4 regions of the Peribacillus sp. NPDC060253 genome follow, and region 2 is predicted to be linked to each of the others. Evidence: riboswitches for the same ligand, from Rfam matches in the RefSeq annotation. Region 2 holds a riboswitch; each other region holds the start of a gene.
What was found. Region 2 has a riboswitch for thiamine pyrophosphate ahead of tenA (thiaminase II). Riboswitches for the same ligand answer to the same signal wherever they lie in the genome.

Region 1: it holds a riboswitch for thiamine pyrophosphate, as region 2 does, so the genes downstream of both, ACFWE9_RS10570 (ABC transporter substrate-binding protein) here and tenA (thiaminase II) in region 2, are expected to answer to the same signal.
Region 3: it holds a riboswitch for thiamine pyrophosphate, as region 2 does, so the genes downstream of both, tenA (thiaminase II) here and tenA (thiaminase II) in region 2, are expected to answer to the same signal.
Region 4: it holds a riboswitch for thiamine pyrophosphate, as region 2 does, so the genes downstream of both, thiC (phosphomethylpyrimidine synthase ThiC) here and tenA (thiaminase II) in region 2, are expected to answer to the same signal.

The regions. Positions count from the first base shown of each region.
Region 1 is NZ_JBHXAS010000030.1:35,445-39,833, forward strand. It holds gene ACFWE9_RS10550 (TatD family hydrolase) at 1-231, opposite strand, end outside; gene ACFWE9_RS10555 (ABC transporter ATP-binding protein) at 250-993, opposite strand; gene ACFWE9_RS10560 (ABC transporter permease) at 977-1,759, opposite strand; gene ACFWE9_RS10565 (thiamine-binding protein) at 1,756-2,040, opposite strand; gene ACFWE9_RS10570 (ABC transporter substrate-binding protein) at 2,052-3,056, opposite strand; TPP riboswitch at 3,187-3,296, opposite strand; gene ACFWE9_RS10575 (protein-glutamine gamma-glutamyltransferase) at 3,600-4,389, shown strand, end outside.
Region 2 is NZ_JBHXAS010000015.1:4,276-8,664, forward strand. It holds gene ACFWE9_RS06085 (GNAT family N-acetyltransferase) at 1-227, shown strand, start outside; gene ACFWE9_RS06090 (aspartyl-phosphate phosphatase Spo0E family protein) at 319-513, opposite strand; gene ACFWE9_RS06095 (Fur-regulated basic protein FbpA) at 767-979, opposite strand; SAM riboswitch class I at 1,129-1,233, opposite strand; TPP riboswitch at 1,394-1,498, shown strand; gene tenA (thiaminase II) at 1,596-2,285, shown strand; gene thiW (energy coupling factor transporter S component ThiW) at 2,301-2,822, shown strand; gene thiD (bifunctional hydroxymethylpyrimidine kinase/phosphomethylpyrimidine kinase) at 2,791-3,597, shown strand; gene thiM (hydroxyethylthiazole kinase) at 3,594-4,389, shown strand, end outside.
Region 3 is NZ_JBHXAS010000033.1:30,839-35,227, forward strand. It holds gene ACFWE9_RS11275 (ABC transporter ATP-binding protein) at 1-308, opposite strand, end outside; gene ACFWE9_RS11280 (ECF transporter S component) at 321-905, opposite strand; gene tenA (thiaminase II) at 920-1,603, opposite strand; TPP riboswitch at 1,733-1,860, opposite strand; gene ACFWE9_RS11290 (hypothetical protein) at 2,035-2,166, shown strand; gene ACFWE9_RS11295 (MFS transporter) at 2,168-3,529, opposite strand; gene ACFWE9_RS11300 (2-keto-4-pentenoate hydratase) at 3,556-4,329, opposite strand; gene dmpG (4-hydroxy-2-oxovalerate aldolase) at 4,326-4,389, opposite strand, start outside.
Region 4 is NZ_JBHXAS010000010.1:15,178-19,566, reverse strand. It holds gene ACFWE9_RS04460 (carboxymuconolactone decarboxylase family protein) at 379-744, shown strand; gene ACFWE9_RS04455 (hypothetical protein) at 887-1,057, opposite strand; gene thiC (phosphomethylpyrimidine synthase ThiC) at 1,080-2,861, opposite strand; TPP riboswitch at 2,997-3,112, opposite strand; gene ACFWE9_RS04445 (HAD family hydrolase) at 3,228-4,016, opposite strand; gene ACFWE9_RS04440 (histidine phosphatase family protein) at 4,188-4,389, opposite strand, start outside.

The DNA.
Region 1 (4,389 bases), on a different contig from region 2:
TAAATCTTCCATTTCTTCTTTACTTGGGAGTGGCTGCTCGGGATGAAAACCAAAGGCCGGCTTAATTCGTGAATCTTTGAGTGAAAGATGATAATTGTTTATGGAAGAAGTCAAATTCATGGAAACAGTTAGCAAAGATTCCAAATGAACCTTTTCCATATCCATAAGGATCTGCTTCTGCTTCCATTCATCATACCTATCCAAATGGATATGGCTATCGATGATTTTCATGTTTCATTTTCTCCTTCCTTACGTAGTAACAGTCGGCTTTAGTGCTGCATATAGTTCTCTCTTCAAATTAAAAAATTCATCACTAAGGAGCTGTTCTTCCCTTCTTGGCCTTGGAAATGGAACAACAACCTCTTTTATGACAGTAGCGGGTTTTGCTGATAACACATATATTCTATCGGAAAGGAAAACCGCTTCATCAATGCTATGAGTAACAAAAAGCACCGATCTCCGATTTTCTTCCCAAACAGACATCAGCCATTTTTGCATTTGCAATCTTGTCAGTTCATCCAATGCAGAAAAAGGTTCATCCAGACACATCAATTCCTGTGGACTTAAGATACTTCGAATAAATGCGGCTCTTTGCTTCATGCCTCCAGATAATTCATGCGGATATGCTTTCTCATACTCTTCCAATCCCGCTTTCACCAAAAGGGCTTTTGCCATCTCTTTGTCTCTAATGCCAGCCAATTCACTTCCAAGCAAGACATTTTCCAATACCGTTCTCCAAGGTAAAAGGGAAGGCTGTTGGGGCATATAGCTTATATGGCCTTTTAAGCCATTTATTTTTTTACTATCAAGCGAAATGATGCCCTGATTCGGCTTCAAAATGCCCCCGATCAAGTGGAACAATGTACTTTTACCGCTACCGGATGGTCCAAGGATCGTGACAAACTCCCCATCACCTACATGGAAATGTATATTCTCTAAAATATTTTGTTTACCATCGAAAGAATAGGAGACATCTTTAATTTCCAGCTTCATCCTTTTCACCCTCCTTTCTCTTCCATGAAACAAAGTATTTCTCCAGTAAGTTAATGATTCCAAAAAAGAGAAGGCTCATTCCCATAATGAGGAAAATGGAAACAAACACCCGATCTGTCCTGAATGCAGAGGAAGCTAGCGTCATATAAACGCCGATCCCCGATTTAGCTCCAAGCCATTCCGAAATAACCGCACCCATTACACTATATGTTGCCGAAATTTTCAATCCTGAGAAAATGAACGGAATCGAATGAGGAAGCTCCAGCTTCCAAAATAACTGGTTTCTCCCCGCCCCCATCATCTTGAAATAATGCTTAAGTTCATATGGTGTCTGGCGAAACCCGTCTAATGAAGCAACGGCAACTGGAAAAAAACACACGAGAGAAATCACAATTAGCTTTGGCAGCATTCCAAAACCAAACCAGATCACTAAAAGCGGTGCCAGAACAATGATTGGAATATTTTGTGATAGTATGAGCAGGGGATAAACCGCCTCTTTTACACCAGGAAACAGGTGTAAGATTGCCGCAATTAATAAGCCGATGCAGCTTCCTATAAAAAAACCGGTTAACGCAAGCTCAGTAGTTGATATCAGATGTCCCGAAAGATTGTGAAACGATTCAATTCCTTCAGTCAAAATGGCTGATGGAGCAGGAAGCAGCCATTCTTCAACTTTTAATAAGACTGTCACTGATTCCCATACTATCAGCAACAATAATAAAAGAAAGAAGGGAGCCCCCTTCTTCCAAATTATCCTTCCGATCATGCCCGATATTTCTCCGTTAACGTATCCATGGTAATTCCGCTCGGCTGATATAATATTTTCACTTGGGAAATGACATTCGGCGATCCTATTTCAATCATTCTTACATTCATTTTTTCTATCACGGCGAAAAGTTCGGAAAGCTCACCCTCCATTGTTGTTTCAAGCGGGTGAACCTCATATTTGACACCTGATTCATCAATGATCTTGATTGCTTCATCGACCATAGGGATGACATTTTCCCCTTTAGGGATAATTTGTATACTAATTAATGAATTGGCCATTTTTTTTCCTCCTATTTTGGTAAAAATTCATTGGTAAATGCCTTTTCAGGATCGAAATCACCTTCGAGAAGCTTATTTTCAGCCATCCAATCACTGTAATTCTTCCAAATTTCAAGCTTTTGTTCACCCCAACGCGGAGCATCATCCTGATACTTGGTTGCAAGCCACTCTTGGCTTTTCTTCACTAGTTTAGCATCAAGATCCGGTGCAGCCTTAATTAACATGTCTGCTGCATCATCGGGATTCTTAATCGCAAACTGGTACCCTTTCGAAGCTGCATGAACAAATGCTTTAACGGTTTCAGGATCTTCTTTAATCAGCTTTTCATTTGTGGTCAAAACAGGCGTATAGTAATCAAGCTTATCAGAGTATTCGGTTAAGTAAACCATATTCAGCTTTTCATTTCTCAACTCGGCCTCGATACCTGTCCACCCATAATAAATCCAGGCGAAATCTATATCCCTTTTAACTGAAGTGAAAAAATCTGTGTCCCCTGTGTTCACTATATCCACTTTATTTACATCCGCATTATCTTTTTTCATGAGTGAATCAAGAATGGCCTTTTCAACTGGAGAACCCCAGCCACCATACGTTTTCCCTTCAAAATCCTTGGGAGTTTTAATGTTTTTTGACTCAGGGGAAGCGAAACCTGAGGTATTATGCTGGATGACGGCAGCTAGCGAAACAATTGGCACGCCCTGCACACGAGCCTGCGTGATTCCCTCCTGGTAGCCCACGCCAAATTCAGATTTCCCTGAAGCAACGAGCTTATCAGCACCAGCTTCACCAGGCATGATAATTTCCACATCCAGACCTTGTTCTTTAAAATATCCTTTTTCCTTTGCTACATACAATCCTGTATGGTTTGTATTCGGTGTCCAATCCAGCACGACCGATACTTTTTTTAATTCTTTATGGTTTTCATTTTTAGATGCTTCTTCTTTTTCATTCGTTCCGCCTGCACCACATCCAGCTAAAAGGAACAACGAAGTTACCAGTGGCAAAAATTTTCTCAAGACTTTACCCTCCTACACATTATATAAGATCGATATGCCGGAACTATAACGGACGCCAGGTTCTATTCAAATAAAAAACAAAAAACGCCCGAAGATGAATTCGGACGTTAACATACAAAAACAGAAAGACAGTAATAATATGTATGTTTCCTCCGCTGGCATCATCCAGATCAGGTTCAAAGAGTCAGCATCTAAAGGACGCAATCTCAGCCAGCAATACTGGCCCCCCTACATTTCTCGCACATATGAACTTTTCTCTCTCATTATATCAATTCAGACCGAAAAGGGAATACTAATTTGCTTCTTCTCACTAATTGGAAAGGTTTCCTAGCAGTTTGGGAAATCCAGCAACGCATCTTAAAAAATGTAGATATCCTTATACATGTATGGATCAAGTCGATTATCATTCATTTGTAACGGTGCATGGCACGTTTCAAATAGTCATTTCCGTGCAGGTATTCATATAATGAGCATTACCTGTAGACAATTCAGTGTACTGGTTTTATAAATCCTTAACTTAATAAGCAAAAGGTGGATATGATCATGATAAAGATTAATAACAAAGTATTAGATGTCAGTCAAATCCAACCAGTCATACAATCCGCTAAATCGCTGGAAATTCTCCATTTGCTGGCGGGGTATCCAAACGTTTATGAATATGCGAGCTTGGGTGAGCTTGAATTCGAGATACAACTGAGGCTTCGAGTCATAGAGGCGGCCATTTCGTTAGAAAATAGTCATGCAGAATTTTCAACACTTGAGGAATCGCTATCCAATAAACAATATTGGCACCTTTCAAAGAATGGCACCTTCACCCTTCTGCCAAGGGTTCCTCCACATGTTGCAATTGTAGACATCTTCTTGAATGGAAGGCTATACGCTTTCGAATGCGGTACAGCAATAGTCGTCACTTTTTTAAAGGCGATTTTGGATTTAATCGGTCCGAGGGATTTTGACTATCTTTTTAAAGACCTATTTCTATATGACTGGCACCCTCCAAAGAATATGGCTCTGCTTGTCCATAAAGGAAGAGATTATTTACCGGGGGATAATCTTTACTTCAAAAACCCGGATCACGATGAGGACACTCCTGAATGGCAAGGGGAAAATGCCATATTATTAGGACAAAACCAATTTTATGGCCACGGGATTGGGATTACCAATTCACAGGGAATCATCGATGAATTAAATGGCAATAGAAAGCCGAATGCCAGCATATCAGCATTCCTGACCCAGCATATTATTAGCTTGGATAGTTCCTACTATCGTCCATTCCAAACCAATATCCCCCGAGTAACCCCCGTGCACAGTCCCAGTAGCCTCTCCGATTTGA
Region 2 (4,389 bases):
ATTTCCGGGGAAAAGGAATTGGACGAACTTCGATTCAAAAGGCAATAGAAGTGAGCCCAAAATTAGGGGTGAAGACTCTTTTAGGTTTCATATTTGCTCACAATATACCGAGCCTGAAGCTTTTTTCAAAATTTGGTTTTGAAAAATGGGCAAACTTACCACAAGTTGCCGAGCTGGATGGCATTGAACGGGACTTGGTCATTCTTGGTAAACGTATCGATATTTAAATATAATTATTTAAAAGCTATTGCCTTCAGCAGTAGTTTTTTTAGTTTAAACGCAGGAGTCTATTATGAAGCTTAACCCCAAACGGCGGGTTTAAAAATGCTTATAAACATTCTGAAGCGCGAAATATTCAGATTCTCTTTTCTTGGCTAATGCATTTAACAGGGTATCCAGTTCTTGACTTGCTTGAATAGTTAGAAAACTGGTAAATCCATAAATTGCTGCCAATTTAATCATTTCCTGTCTCTTCTCTTCTATTCTTTCAACAGTTACCTTTCGACAATGCATTCTATACACACCTCCCATTAATTCAATTTTTTTACACTTATCACTATAATGAAACTTATAGTTAAAATCAACCATTTTTAGGAATTTAAATGTGTTATTTTGTATGTTAAATGTGACAAAAAGCCTACTTTTTTCTTAATATATGTATTTTTTGTGACATCCCTCTATATAGACATAAATAAAAAAGCATTCACCCCTTGTTACACTGCGAATGCTTTCAAATATCCCTTATCCCAAGATAATCTATCGTTTACTATGTCATCCATTCCGAAGGTGTCTCGTTATTAGGTCTATTTATAACAATTTTATATTCATCTTCCAGTACTTTTAACGGGGCATCATAAAGGTGCCTTTCATCAGAGGTTTTGTATACTCCATTTGCCAATAACGCTTCTATCAGCAATGTCTTCCTCTGTTCGATCCTCTTAATTAATTCTGCCATGTAAATGGCTCCTTTCTTATTCATCTTAGAGCCTGCTTCAAATTGAGCTAAAATGTAACAGATTTCATTATCACCAAATTATATATACCTTTTCTATTATGTCACTAAACGTTATTTCACAAAAATAAAAGCCCCTTCTAATTCAAGAAGAGGCTGCAGTGTCCGTACGGCTCTTCTTATCTTCCAAGCGTTAGCTTGTTGGATGTAGCACAGTTCCCAAAATGGGTCTGCTGCCGAGGTTTCGTTGGGCCAAGTCCCTCCACCTCTCTGGATAAGAATTATTTATATATAATTGATGTAGACATGATTTTATCCCAATTATCAACAAAAGTCAATTGCCCTGTTTTCCCTTATTTCAAGGCGATATATGGTTTCTTCATGCAAATTCGGGTTGCATTTTCTTCGCTTTCTGATATGATGTCAGTAATTACATACAATTCACACCACTAGGGGAGTCTTTTTTAAGACTGAGATGGAAATTGTTCCGGACCCTTTGAACCTGAACCGGCTCATACCGGCGGAGGGAAGTGGATGATATCGTCCGTACACTGACTTTATCCATCTACCCCGTTCCGTTATTCAGGAGCGGGTTTTTTTATTGGATTAAAGCAAAGGGGACCATTCTAAAGGAGGATGAACAATGGAGAATACTAAATTAGGAACCTTCAGTGATAGACTTCACGAACGTGCAAAAGGAATTTGGAAAAGGAACCATTCACATCCTTTTGTCCAGGCAATTGGCAACGGCACTCTTCCTGAAAAGAAATTTGCCTATTACTTGAAGCAGGACTATATCTATCTCATGGATTATTCCAAGCTCTTTGCCTTAGGTGTCATTAAAGCTCATAATGTCGAAACCATGGCAAAGTTTGCGAGTATCTTGAATGAAACCCTTCAAGTGGAAATGGACATCCATCGACAATATGCTTTGGAATTCGGTATCAGTTCAAAGGAATTAGAAAATACAGAACCAACTCCAACCACGCTAGCCTATACAGGTTACATGCTAAATGCCGCGCAGCATGGGACTTTGGCAGACCTGATCGCCTGTCTCCTACCATGTGCTTGGGATTATTATGAAATCGGTTTGAAATTAAAAGCACAAAATGGTGAAGCATTGGATAATAATCGTTATGCCGATTGGATTAAATCCTATTCATCTCCTGAATTCGGTGAAGCACACAAGTGGCTGATTGCTTTGTTGGAAGAATTAATCGAAGGCATGCCTGAAAATGAACTTCTTAGATTAGAAAAGCACTTTTTGGTGACTTCCCGCTATGAATATTTATTTTGGGAAATGGTTCAAAACGAGCAGGATTGGCCACTGTAGGTCGTTAACATGATGATGAATCCAATCAAGAAAATGACGCTGACCGCCATGATCACGGCCATCACGACTCTAAGCAGTTCCTTTATATACATCCCTGCCGGATTTGCAAAAATCTTTCCTATTCAGCATCTCGCAAATGTCATGACAGCCGTTTTATTGGGACCTGCTTATGCTGTAACACAAGCTTTTTTAGTTTCCATCATTAGAAACATATCTGGTACCGGTTCAATTTTCGCCTTTCCGGGCAGCATGATCGGTGCACTTTTGGCTGCCGTTCTATATCGAAAAACTCAAAGCTTAAAATTCGCTTGTTTAGGGGAAGTGATAGGAACTGGGATTCTTGGGTCCCTAGCTTGCTATCCACTGGCGGTTCTCATTTTGGGAGATAAAGCAGCCCTTTTTGGGTTTTTGCCAGCTTTTATGCTTAGTTCTTTTGCGGGTGCCATTTTAGCTTTCATATTACTAAAAATACTATTCAAAAATAATTATATGAAGGGGTTTTTTTATGAAAACAGCATTAACCATCGCAGGCTCTGACTCAGGGGGCGGTGCCGGAATACAAGCAGATTTAAAAACATTTTCTGCACATGGGGTTTTTGGCATGTCTGTCATTACAGCCGTAACGGCACAAAACACAATGGAAGTGCGTTCAGTTCAGGCTATCGAAACCGCTATCATCACAGATCAAATCGCAGCTATTTTTGAAGATATTCATGTAGATGCAGTAAAAATAGGCATGCTAGGCTCAAAAGAAATTGTGGAAACAGTCACTGCTTCTCTTAAAACCTTCTTACCTGACATCGTTATCCTTGATCCTGTCATGATTTCCAAAAGCGGCCATCATTTGCTCGACGAAAAGGCTGTCACTGCTCTAAAAACCGAATTGCTTCCAATTGCAACACTTGTAACCCCTAATGTACCTGAAGCTGAAGTTCTTACTGGCTTGTCGATTCGAACGAAGCAAGATTTTTACAAGGCATGCATGTCCATACAAGAACTAGGGCCTAAAGCCGTTTTACTTAAAGGAGGCCATGCAGCAGGTAATCCAAACGATCTTTTTTATAATGGGACGGACTTCCACTGGATCGAGGGAGAACGCATTCATACAAAAAACACACATGGAACAGGTTGTACCCTATCTTCCGCCATTACATCCAACCTGGCAAATGGACTATCAATGGAAGAGTCGATTGAACAGGCCAAAACCTACATTTCTGAAGCGATACGTAATAGCTTTTCAATCGGTAAGGGTCATGGACCTGTCCACCATTTTCATTCGTTTTCAAAAAAAGAAAGGAGTGACTTAATATGAAGGTTTCAGCAGCTGACTTGTTCGGGAAGGTAAGAGCAAGAAAACCACTCATTCACCAAATCACCAACTTCGTTACGGTCAACGACTGTGCAAACGCCACGCTTGCCATCGGTGGTTCACCTGTAATGACATCCAGTCCTAGAGAAGTGGAGGAAATGGTCAATTTAGCAGATGCATTGGTCCTGAATTTCGGTACGATAGATGATAAAGCCTTGGAGGCAATGGAGATAGCCGGTAAGGCGGCAAATGCCAAAAATATCCCGGTTATTTTGGACCCGGTAGGAGTTGGTGCCACCTCCTATCGTACAGAGAAAGTCGCAGAGCTCCTGAAGAAGGTTACCTTCCAAATCATCCGCGGAAATGCTAGTGAAATCCTTCGATTGATGGGTGGGGATATCGTTACACGCGGAGTGGATTCAGGGGAACTTCAGATTAGCAATGCAGAGCTGGCTGCATGCGCTGCAAATAAACTAAATAGTGTTATCGTAGTCAGCGGAGCAATGGATGCTGTCAGCGATGGGAAAAATACGTCTATTATCCATAACGGGAATCTACTTTTAACTAATGTTACAGGTACGGGATGCATGGCCACTGCTCTTATAGGCACCTTTTCCGGAGTTACGGACGATTTCTATTCTGCAGCAGTTGCAGGGATCTCGACCATGAGCATTTCAGGGGAACTAGCTGCTGCAAAGCTTCAAAAAGATGAAGGAACTGGAACGTTTCGTGTGCGATTAATCGATGCAATATCGAGAATGGATAAGGAAATTTGGCTGAATGAGGTGAAAATAA
Region 3 (4,389 bases), on a different contig from region 2:
GAAAGATTCTCAAGGACGAAAGCAATTTCCTCATCGGCAAATGGCATGCAAAACTGACTATCAGGGTCTTGAAAAACATATCCCCATGAAGTAGGGCACTTCAATTCTTCAGCTTTCATCGGGACTTCGATGGAATTTGGTATCAATCCACTTAACACTTGTAAAAGTGTGGACTTACCACATCCTGATGGTCCCAACAAAAGAACCTTTTCACCCCTATCAAACGAGACGGATAGGTCCTTGAATAGCAAAGACTCATCTCCGGGAAATTTCATTCTTAACTTTTCTACATGAACGATTCGTTCCATGGTCATCAACCTCTACTTTTGGTCCAGTTCTGCATAATCCTTACTGGAAACCGGACGTACAAGATTAGTTACTCCTGTTGCTTCCAGGACTTTAACTAGATAGTAAGCAGTCACTCCGGCAAAGAAAATGGAGCCTATGAACCTCGCAATCATGAATAACGATAGATTCCAAAGAGAGAGCGCACCTATTTCCCCATATGCAAAATCCATGAGGACTGATCCCAGGCAGGATGCTATCGCCGCTAATACAGCGACCGACATATTGAACTTTTTATATCTGACCGCCATGAAAACTAGTTCCGCGAACAATCCTTGTACAACTCCATATAAGAGTACGGTTAGCCCCCATGGTGAACCTAGAAAGAATTCTCCGGAAGCTGCAGCAATCTCCGCCAGTAGCGCCACACCCGGTTTCCTCAAAACTAAAAAGGCAACGGGTCCAGCTATAAACCACATCCCATAAATAAGTTGATCTACATGTAATCCTAATGGTTTAACGGAATAATAAAGTGAACCCCAAACGATATAGACTATTCCAAATGCCACGGCAATCACGATCGTGACTAATATATCCGTTAATTTCAACCCTTTTTTCATTGTTTCAATCTCCTTTATACCTCTAATGTTTCCTTATGCACCGGCCATGTCTCTAGACAATAAGCCATTTCCCAAAATGAGTATTCATATTGGCTGCTAAGAATAAAATGCTCCTTCATTCTTTCCCTATCTACATCTGTTACTTTTTCAGCAATCTCATCAAGCCTTGCAATTTGTTCTTCGACCAAAGAGCGGAACCACTCTCCTCCGTAAGCCGCTATCCATTCTTGATATATCGGCTCTTCCGGTTTACACTCTTTCAGCTTTTCGCCGATTTCATAATACAGCCAATAACATGGCAAGATAGCTGAAATAACATCCCCTAAATGACCAGAATATGCCGCACGATACATATGGGAAGTGTAAGCATAAGCAGTTGGTGCAGGTTTGAACTTTTCCCTTTCTTCTTTTGTGATCCCTAATCTCTCAGAAAAATTTTCATGAAGCTTCAACTCCGCTTCATATGTTCCTTGTGCATGGCCGGCAAGCCTGCTTGTTGTATGTAAATCTGTAGCCTTGACTGCTCCTAAAGCTTGAACTCTGGCAAAATGTGATAAGTAATAGGCATCTTGCTTGACATAAAAACGAAAACACTCTATGGGCAATGTGCCATCGCCTATTCCTGCAACAAATGGATGGTTAAAACTTGCTTCCCAAATATGATCAACTTCCTGGCGGATTTCCTCTGAAAACTTCATCTTCATTACCTCCAATTTTTATTTTTTCAATGAATGATACGGGAAAATACCTCCTCTTTTTTGACAAATAAAAAACCACTTTCTTTGACGTAAAGAAAGTGGTTGTACTTGAAATAATACAGAAACGTATTGTTCCAGACCCCACTTCCCTACGCTGGTATAAACCAGATCAGGTTCTAAGGGTCTTAAAGTCATACTTTAATCTCAGCTTCTCAGGTAAAATAGCTTTTACCAATAAAGCACCCCTAGTGGTACAAATTGTATATATAATTCATTTGCCTTTATATTAACACGATAAATCCAATTGTCAAACGGATTAGAAAAGTTTTCAAGCATTGATGTAGATTAATACTTTATAGGATTAATAGCCTTTCAAGCTTGTATCCCCCTCTAACCATGCGCTCTATGCTGGTTGGATTGATAAAAAAAGGTTGAGAAGTTTATTTCGTTATTTACTCGTAAATTCCGTTGATTTACTCGTGAGTTTGCGTGTTTTACTCGTGAGTTCCGTTGATTTACTCGTGAGTTTGCGTGTTTTACTCGTGAATTCCGTTATCTATTAATTTATGCATTTGTTGTTGCTTTTAGTTTTATATTTTCCTCAATCTGTGTTTTATCATAGCTGCCATACTTCTCTTTCACAACCAGTAACGCTAAGGCCGCCATTATGCTCGGAACTGTGAAGGCCATAAATGCATTTTGTGGCGAATAGTTTGCAGCCAGCAATAAACCTATTAATGTAGGGGCAACAATCGCTCCAATTCTACCAAACGCCAAGGCCCACCCTATCCCGGTGGTCCTTATCTCACGTGGATAATACTCGGAAATATACGTATTGGCCAAATTCATCGTACCCACTGTACAGGCACCTCCAAAAGCGATTAAAATATATAATGCCACTGCATTTGAGGTTAATCCTAATATTACAAAGCAGACCGTACCAATGGCACAGAGGGATACAAGTACTCTTCTATGACCCATTTTCCCAACTAAGTACCCTCCAATTATCGATCCGCCAATTTGCCCTATCCCCGATATAAGATTGAAAGATAAACTGGATGTAAGGCCGTATCCGGACTGCTGCATGATTTTCGGTAACCATGTATTGAGTCCGTATACCATAAGTAAACAATTAAAGGCAGCTACCCAAAACGCAAATGTACTAAGAGTACGCTTATCTTCAAAGAGTTTCTTGACTGGAAAGCCTTTTGCCCTTTCTTGGACCTTGGCAAACTCATAGTCGTCCGAGTCTTTATAGTCGCCCTCTGGATCAATGCGATTCAAAATTCCGGCAAGTTTTGCCCCTTGTTTTCGAATAACATAATAGGAAAGCGATTCAGGAAATTGCTTCATGAAGAATGGCAGTGCCAGTAAGGGAAGCGCCCCAATCCAATATAATACCCTCCAACTCATTTGTTCCATCACATACATTCCAATTAAAGAAGCAAGAATGCTTCCAATTGAATAACCACAGTACATTGTAGTTACAATGAGCACCTTATACTTTTTGGGTGAGTATTCCGCCATTAAGGAGATAACGTTTGGCATTAATCCTCCCATTCCCAAGGCTGCTATAAATCGCATGATCGAGAAAAAGGCAGGATTTGGGGCGAAACTTGAAAGTAATGTAAAAATGCTGAATATACATATGCTAATGGCAAGCACTTTTTTTCTCCCTATTTTATCCGCCAGGGGTGCAAATATGAGGGCTCCTACCATCATTCCGAACAATGAATAACTTGCTATTCCGCCAGCTTCGACTGGCGTCAAGCTCCATTCCTCCATCATCAAAGGTAAACCTACTCCGTACATGGCTATATCAAATCCATCGAAGGTAATTGCGAACAAACACCACATAAAGACCATTAATTGAAAACGGCCAAATTTACTATTCCCCACCACTTCCGAAGCATTAACTTCACGCAATTATTTCCCTCCTCTTTGCGAATTTTTCACGATATCACTTGTAATGTCAGTTTCCCCAGTTCACCGTAATCTGCTATAATTTCATCGTTTGCCTGTATGGAAACGGCATCTGTAATCCCACCTACTAAAACAATCATTCCAGCCTGAATGGAAAGTCCTTCACGACTAATCATTTTTACAAGTTCGACAATGGAATGAATCGGATGATCGAGTACAGCTTCCCCACGACCCCTCTTTTGTATTTCACCATTTTGATAAAGCGTAACTTCTGCTTGAGCCCAGTCCGTGTGATATGGTGAATAAGCTTGATTGCTAAGCAGAATTTTGGCTGAAGATGCGTTATCCGCTACTACATCTGTAAGTGTAAAGGAAAAATTTTTATAACGGCTGTCAATAACCTCTAAAGCAAGAAATACACATTCTACAGCCGGCCAGACATCTTTCGCCGTTATATTTGCACCTTTCAATTCTTCTTTAAACAAAAAAGCAAATTCGGGTTCCACTCTCGGATGAATGAATTCCCCAACTTTTAAGACTGGTTTAGATAGTTCCATGGCAGATGTCAACCTGCCATAGATCGCTTCCTCCACTCCTACTTGCTGTTGTTTGGCTTTGCTCGTCAAGCCCATCTTCCACCCGATGAATTTGTTATCACCGGTGATCGTCTCATTTATGCTCAGCTTCTGAATTTCATAGGCTTGATTTACTGTGAGTTCAGGATTGGATAATGTAAGCTTATCCATTTCACGGCCATTTTTTTGCGATTCGGCTACCCTTTTTGCTAGTTGAACTAGTTTCATCTCATAGTCCCTTCTTTCTGCATTGCCATTTGCTTTGCTACTTCAATAATCGTATCTTCC
Region 4 (4,389 bases), on a different contig from region 2:
CCTCTCCCATTCATGCACGAAGCAACTTCTGAATCATTCATTTACCTGTAAGATGATTTTACCTAAGTTTTTATTGGCTTCCATCTGTTCATGCGCCCTTTTTTTTTTTCAAAAGGGAAGACTCGATCGACTTCTTAAAGACACAAGCGGAGAATGGCGAAATATTAATGTGATGCAGGCGATGTAATCGCCCTTTTACTTATTTGCATACTTTTCCATCAATGATTTAAAGCCACCCGCCCTCGGGAATCACTTGGCCCATTGCAGGAATAGTTCAATGATTACTTTGGTAAACTCCTCTGTTTCTGTTTAATCATACATTATTTAGCTCATACTAATGTTTGATAAAAAAAAATTTAGGACGGAGCTGAATGTAAAATGGAATTTGAAGCTAAGAATTCTACTGAAAATGCTCTTTACGATTATAAAGCTGGGCTTGGTGTCTTTACGGAAAAAATGCCCGATCTCGCTGAGAAATTCAACGCGTTTACGGAAGAGTGCTTTAAAGAGGGTCAATTAACCCAGAAAGAAAAACAGCTTATCGCCCTCGGAATCAGCTTATATTCTCAAGATGAATACTGCATTATCTACCATACTAAAGGATGTCTTGACCAAGGCTGTTCAGAACAGGAAATCCTTGAAGCCATTGGAGTGACCGCAGCATTTGGCGGAGGAGCAACCATGAGTCAGGCCGTAACTCTCGTTCAGGAATGCATCCAGGAAATAAACCAGATGAAACAATAATGTAAGGGATAGGACAGTTTGTCCTATCCCTCTTTATTTGTTCGAAGCCGAAATCAAATGCCATATGTGGAAAAATTACAAACAATCACTTCATCATGGTGACTGGTATCCAATATGACAAACAAAGCAGATTAAGGAATCACTACCATTGCAGGCTTTCGATTAAGTGACACTTTGTGCATTCTTGACTATAATCGGTTTTTACAAATTCATGATTACAATTTTCCCGAAAGATGTATAGCTCTTTTTTCAGCTGATCTAATTGGTTTTCCAACTGTTCCATTTCATCTTTTATCTGGATTACCCGATTCATCGAATTCTCCCTTTCGTCCAAATCATTGATAGATTTTTCCGTCCGTTTTCCTGAATTCATTCGCTTTTTCTTTAAGTCCTTCATCGATTACAGACTCAAAACCGAGACCCTTTTCTTTTGCCAAATCACGGATATCCTGAGAGATTCTCATACTGCAGAATTTAGGTCCGCACATGGAACAGAAATGAGCTGTTTTGGCACCTTCAGCCGGTAAGGTTTCATCGTGATATTCAACCGCCCGTTCAGGATCGAGAGAAAGATTGAATTGATCTCTCCAACGAAACTCGAATCTTGCCTTCGAAAGGGCATCGTCTCGTTTTTGTGCATGCGGATGGCCTTTTGCAAGATCAGCTGCGTGTGCAGCAATCTTATAGGTAATGACCCCTACTCGAACATCCTCTTTATTCGGAAGTCCAAGATGCTCTTTCGGTGTCACATAACAGAGCATCGCCGTACCAAACCAACCAATCATCGCAGCACCGATTGCAGATGTAATATGATCATAGCCAGGAGCTATATCCGTTGTCAAAGGCCCAAGGGTATAGAACGGGGCTTCTTGACAGACTTCCAGCTGCTTATCCATGTTTTCCTTAATCAAATGCATCGGCACGTGACCGGGTCCCTCCACCATGACTTGAACATCATGTTTCCAAGCAATCTTCGTCAGTTCCCCTAGTGTTTCCAATTCTGCAAATTGCGCCTCATCGTTTGCATCTGCAATCGATCCAGGACGAAGGCCATCTCCTAATGAGAAAGAAACATCATATGCCTTCATGATTTCACAAATCTCTTCAAAATGAGTATAAAGGAAGCTTTCTTGGTGGTGGGCCAAACACCATTGAGCCATGATCGATCCCCCTCGGGAAACGATTCCCGTAACCCGCTTTGCCGTTAATGGGATATATCGCAAAAGCACTCCAGCGTGTATGGTGAAGTAATCGACACCTTGCTCGGCCTGCTCGATTAAAGTATCTCGAAAAACTTCCCAATTTAAATCTTCCGCAACTCCATTCACTTTTTCCAATGCTTGATATATAGGAACAGTCCCAACTGGCACAGGAGAATTCCTGATAATCCATTCACGTGTTGTGTGAATATTCTTGCCGGTGGAGAGGTCCATTATGTTGTCGGCTCCCCAACGTGTAGCCCAAGTCATTTTCTCCACTTCATCTTCGATCGATGAACTAACGGCTGAATTTCCAATATTCGCATTTATTTTAACGTGAAAATTACGCCCGATGATCATAGGCTCACTTTCGGGATGGTTAATATTTGCTGGAATGATTGCCCGCCCGCTGGCTACCTCTTCTCTTACAAACTCAGGGGCAACATTTTCCCTGATTGAAATGAACTCCATTTCAGGGGTAATGATTCCTTTACGTGCATAATGGAGCTGGGTTACATTGTGTCCTTTCATTGCACGCAAAGGTTTTCTTTTCAATCCCGGAAAAATATCGGCATTGGATTGTGGCTCCACTTTTCTATAACCGTTATCTTCGGGTTTAATTTCACGTCCTTCATACTCTTCAATATCTTCACGTTCCAGGATCCAGTTGCGTCTAATCGGATCAAGGCCTTTCTGAATATCAATCGGATATTCGGAATCCGTATAGGAACCGCTTGTATCATAAACTCGTAAAGGCGGATTCTCCTCTTCACCGAATGCCCCTGTAGTCGGACTTAACTTAATTTCACGCATAGGTACTTTAATATCAGGTCTAGATCCCTCTACGTACACTTTTTTACTCCCTGCAAAACTGGACATAATTGAAACGTTCATGTCATTTACTGAATTACTCATCATGATTTCATTTCTCCTTTTTAAGTTCATTTAAAAAGGACAAAATCCAATCCATTTCGCACGAAAAAGCCGGATCTCATAATTAAGACCCGGCTAACGTTAGTATGACTACAGAAATGACCAAATGAAATGTCATTGTTAAGTAGATTCTAACTTCCCCACGCTGGTATGAACCAGATCAGGTCCTGAGGGTTAAGAAGCTTTACGCGCTTCTCTCTCAGCCCAACTTATATTGGACACCCCTAGTCTGCATAATTTAATTAATTACAGGGTAACTATATATCACCCTGTTGATTCTGTAAATAATTGCAAAGGCCTATATATTTTAATGAATCCCTCCAAAATTTGTTACTTGGAGGAGACCCATCATTATTTTTCCAGACCTTCAAGGATGGGGAAAAGCTCCTCCAAATGCTTGATTTCATAGGTTGGAAGCACTTCATTCCGTTCCTTATCATGTCGATTTATCCAAACCGACTTTATGCCCACTCGTGATGCCCCAAGGATATCGGTCATTAAATTATCGCCGACCATCAATACTTCATCCTTATCCAGCTCCATGATCTCCAAAGCGTGCTCAAAGATGGAAGCATCCGGTTTACCGCGTCCAAATGCACCTGAAATCACGATTTGGTCGAAATAAGGAACCAGTTCAGGCGTAATTTCAAGTTTAGTATTTTGTAGTTCAGGCGAACCATTCGTCAGCAAAAGCAATTTGTACTTTCCTTTTAATTCATCCAGAACACGGAATGATTCTTCATAGATAAATGGCTTTTTGCGCCTCTCTGCAGGGAAACGTTCTGCCAGTTCAAGCCCAAATTCCGGGTCATCGATCCCTAATGCCTTCAAACCTCTCGTCCACGCCTCTTTCCGATAAGCCGGTGCAATCCCGGCCATCTTCCGGAATTCATCATGATCATCTTGAAAATTTCCCCATAGTCCTTCAAATGGGTTGATTCCGATCATTTGAGTAAATGCATATGTATCGTAAGAAGAGTAAAGCTCACGCGCTTCCTTCCGAACCGCTTCTTCAAACTCATCAACATTTAAACCATATTTTTCACCAGCCACTTCACATGTGGCTACAAAAGCCTCTTTCACACTTTTCTGATCCCAAAGCAATGTATCATCTAAGTCAAAAAAAACTGCCTTCACCAAAATGCACACCCTCTTCCCCTATTATTGATTTCGTTAAAAATTACACTATTACAATAATAAACCACAACCATCGGAAAAAGAATAACTATTCGGAAAATGACTATATCTTTCTTAAGATCATTAAATGTTCAACGTGTACAAGACATACTCTTTTTGTCGGGATATCCTTGATTATCTTTCGAATACATAAAGCCTTCCATTGCTGGCAATCTTGAATTTCGGACCGGCAAACCCCCGTCTTATCAGCTCTTTTCTCATATATACCATGAGGGCGGCATGACTTACGATCAGAACATCCCTTTCCCCCTTTGCAAAGACTTCATCCAATACTTTATTGATCCTTTGCTCTGCGATTTTAATTTCCGCTCTAGTC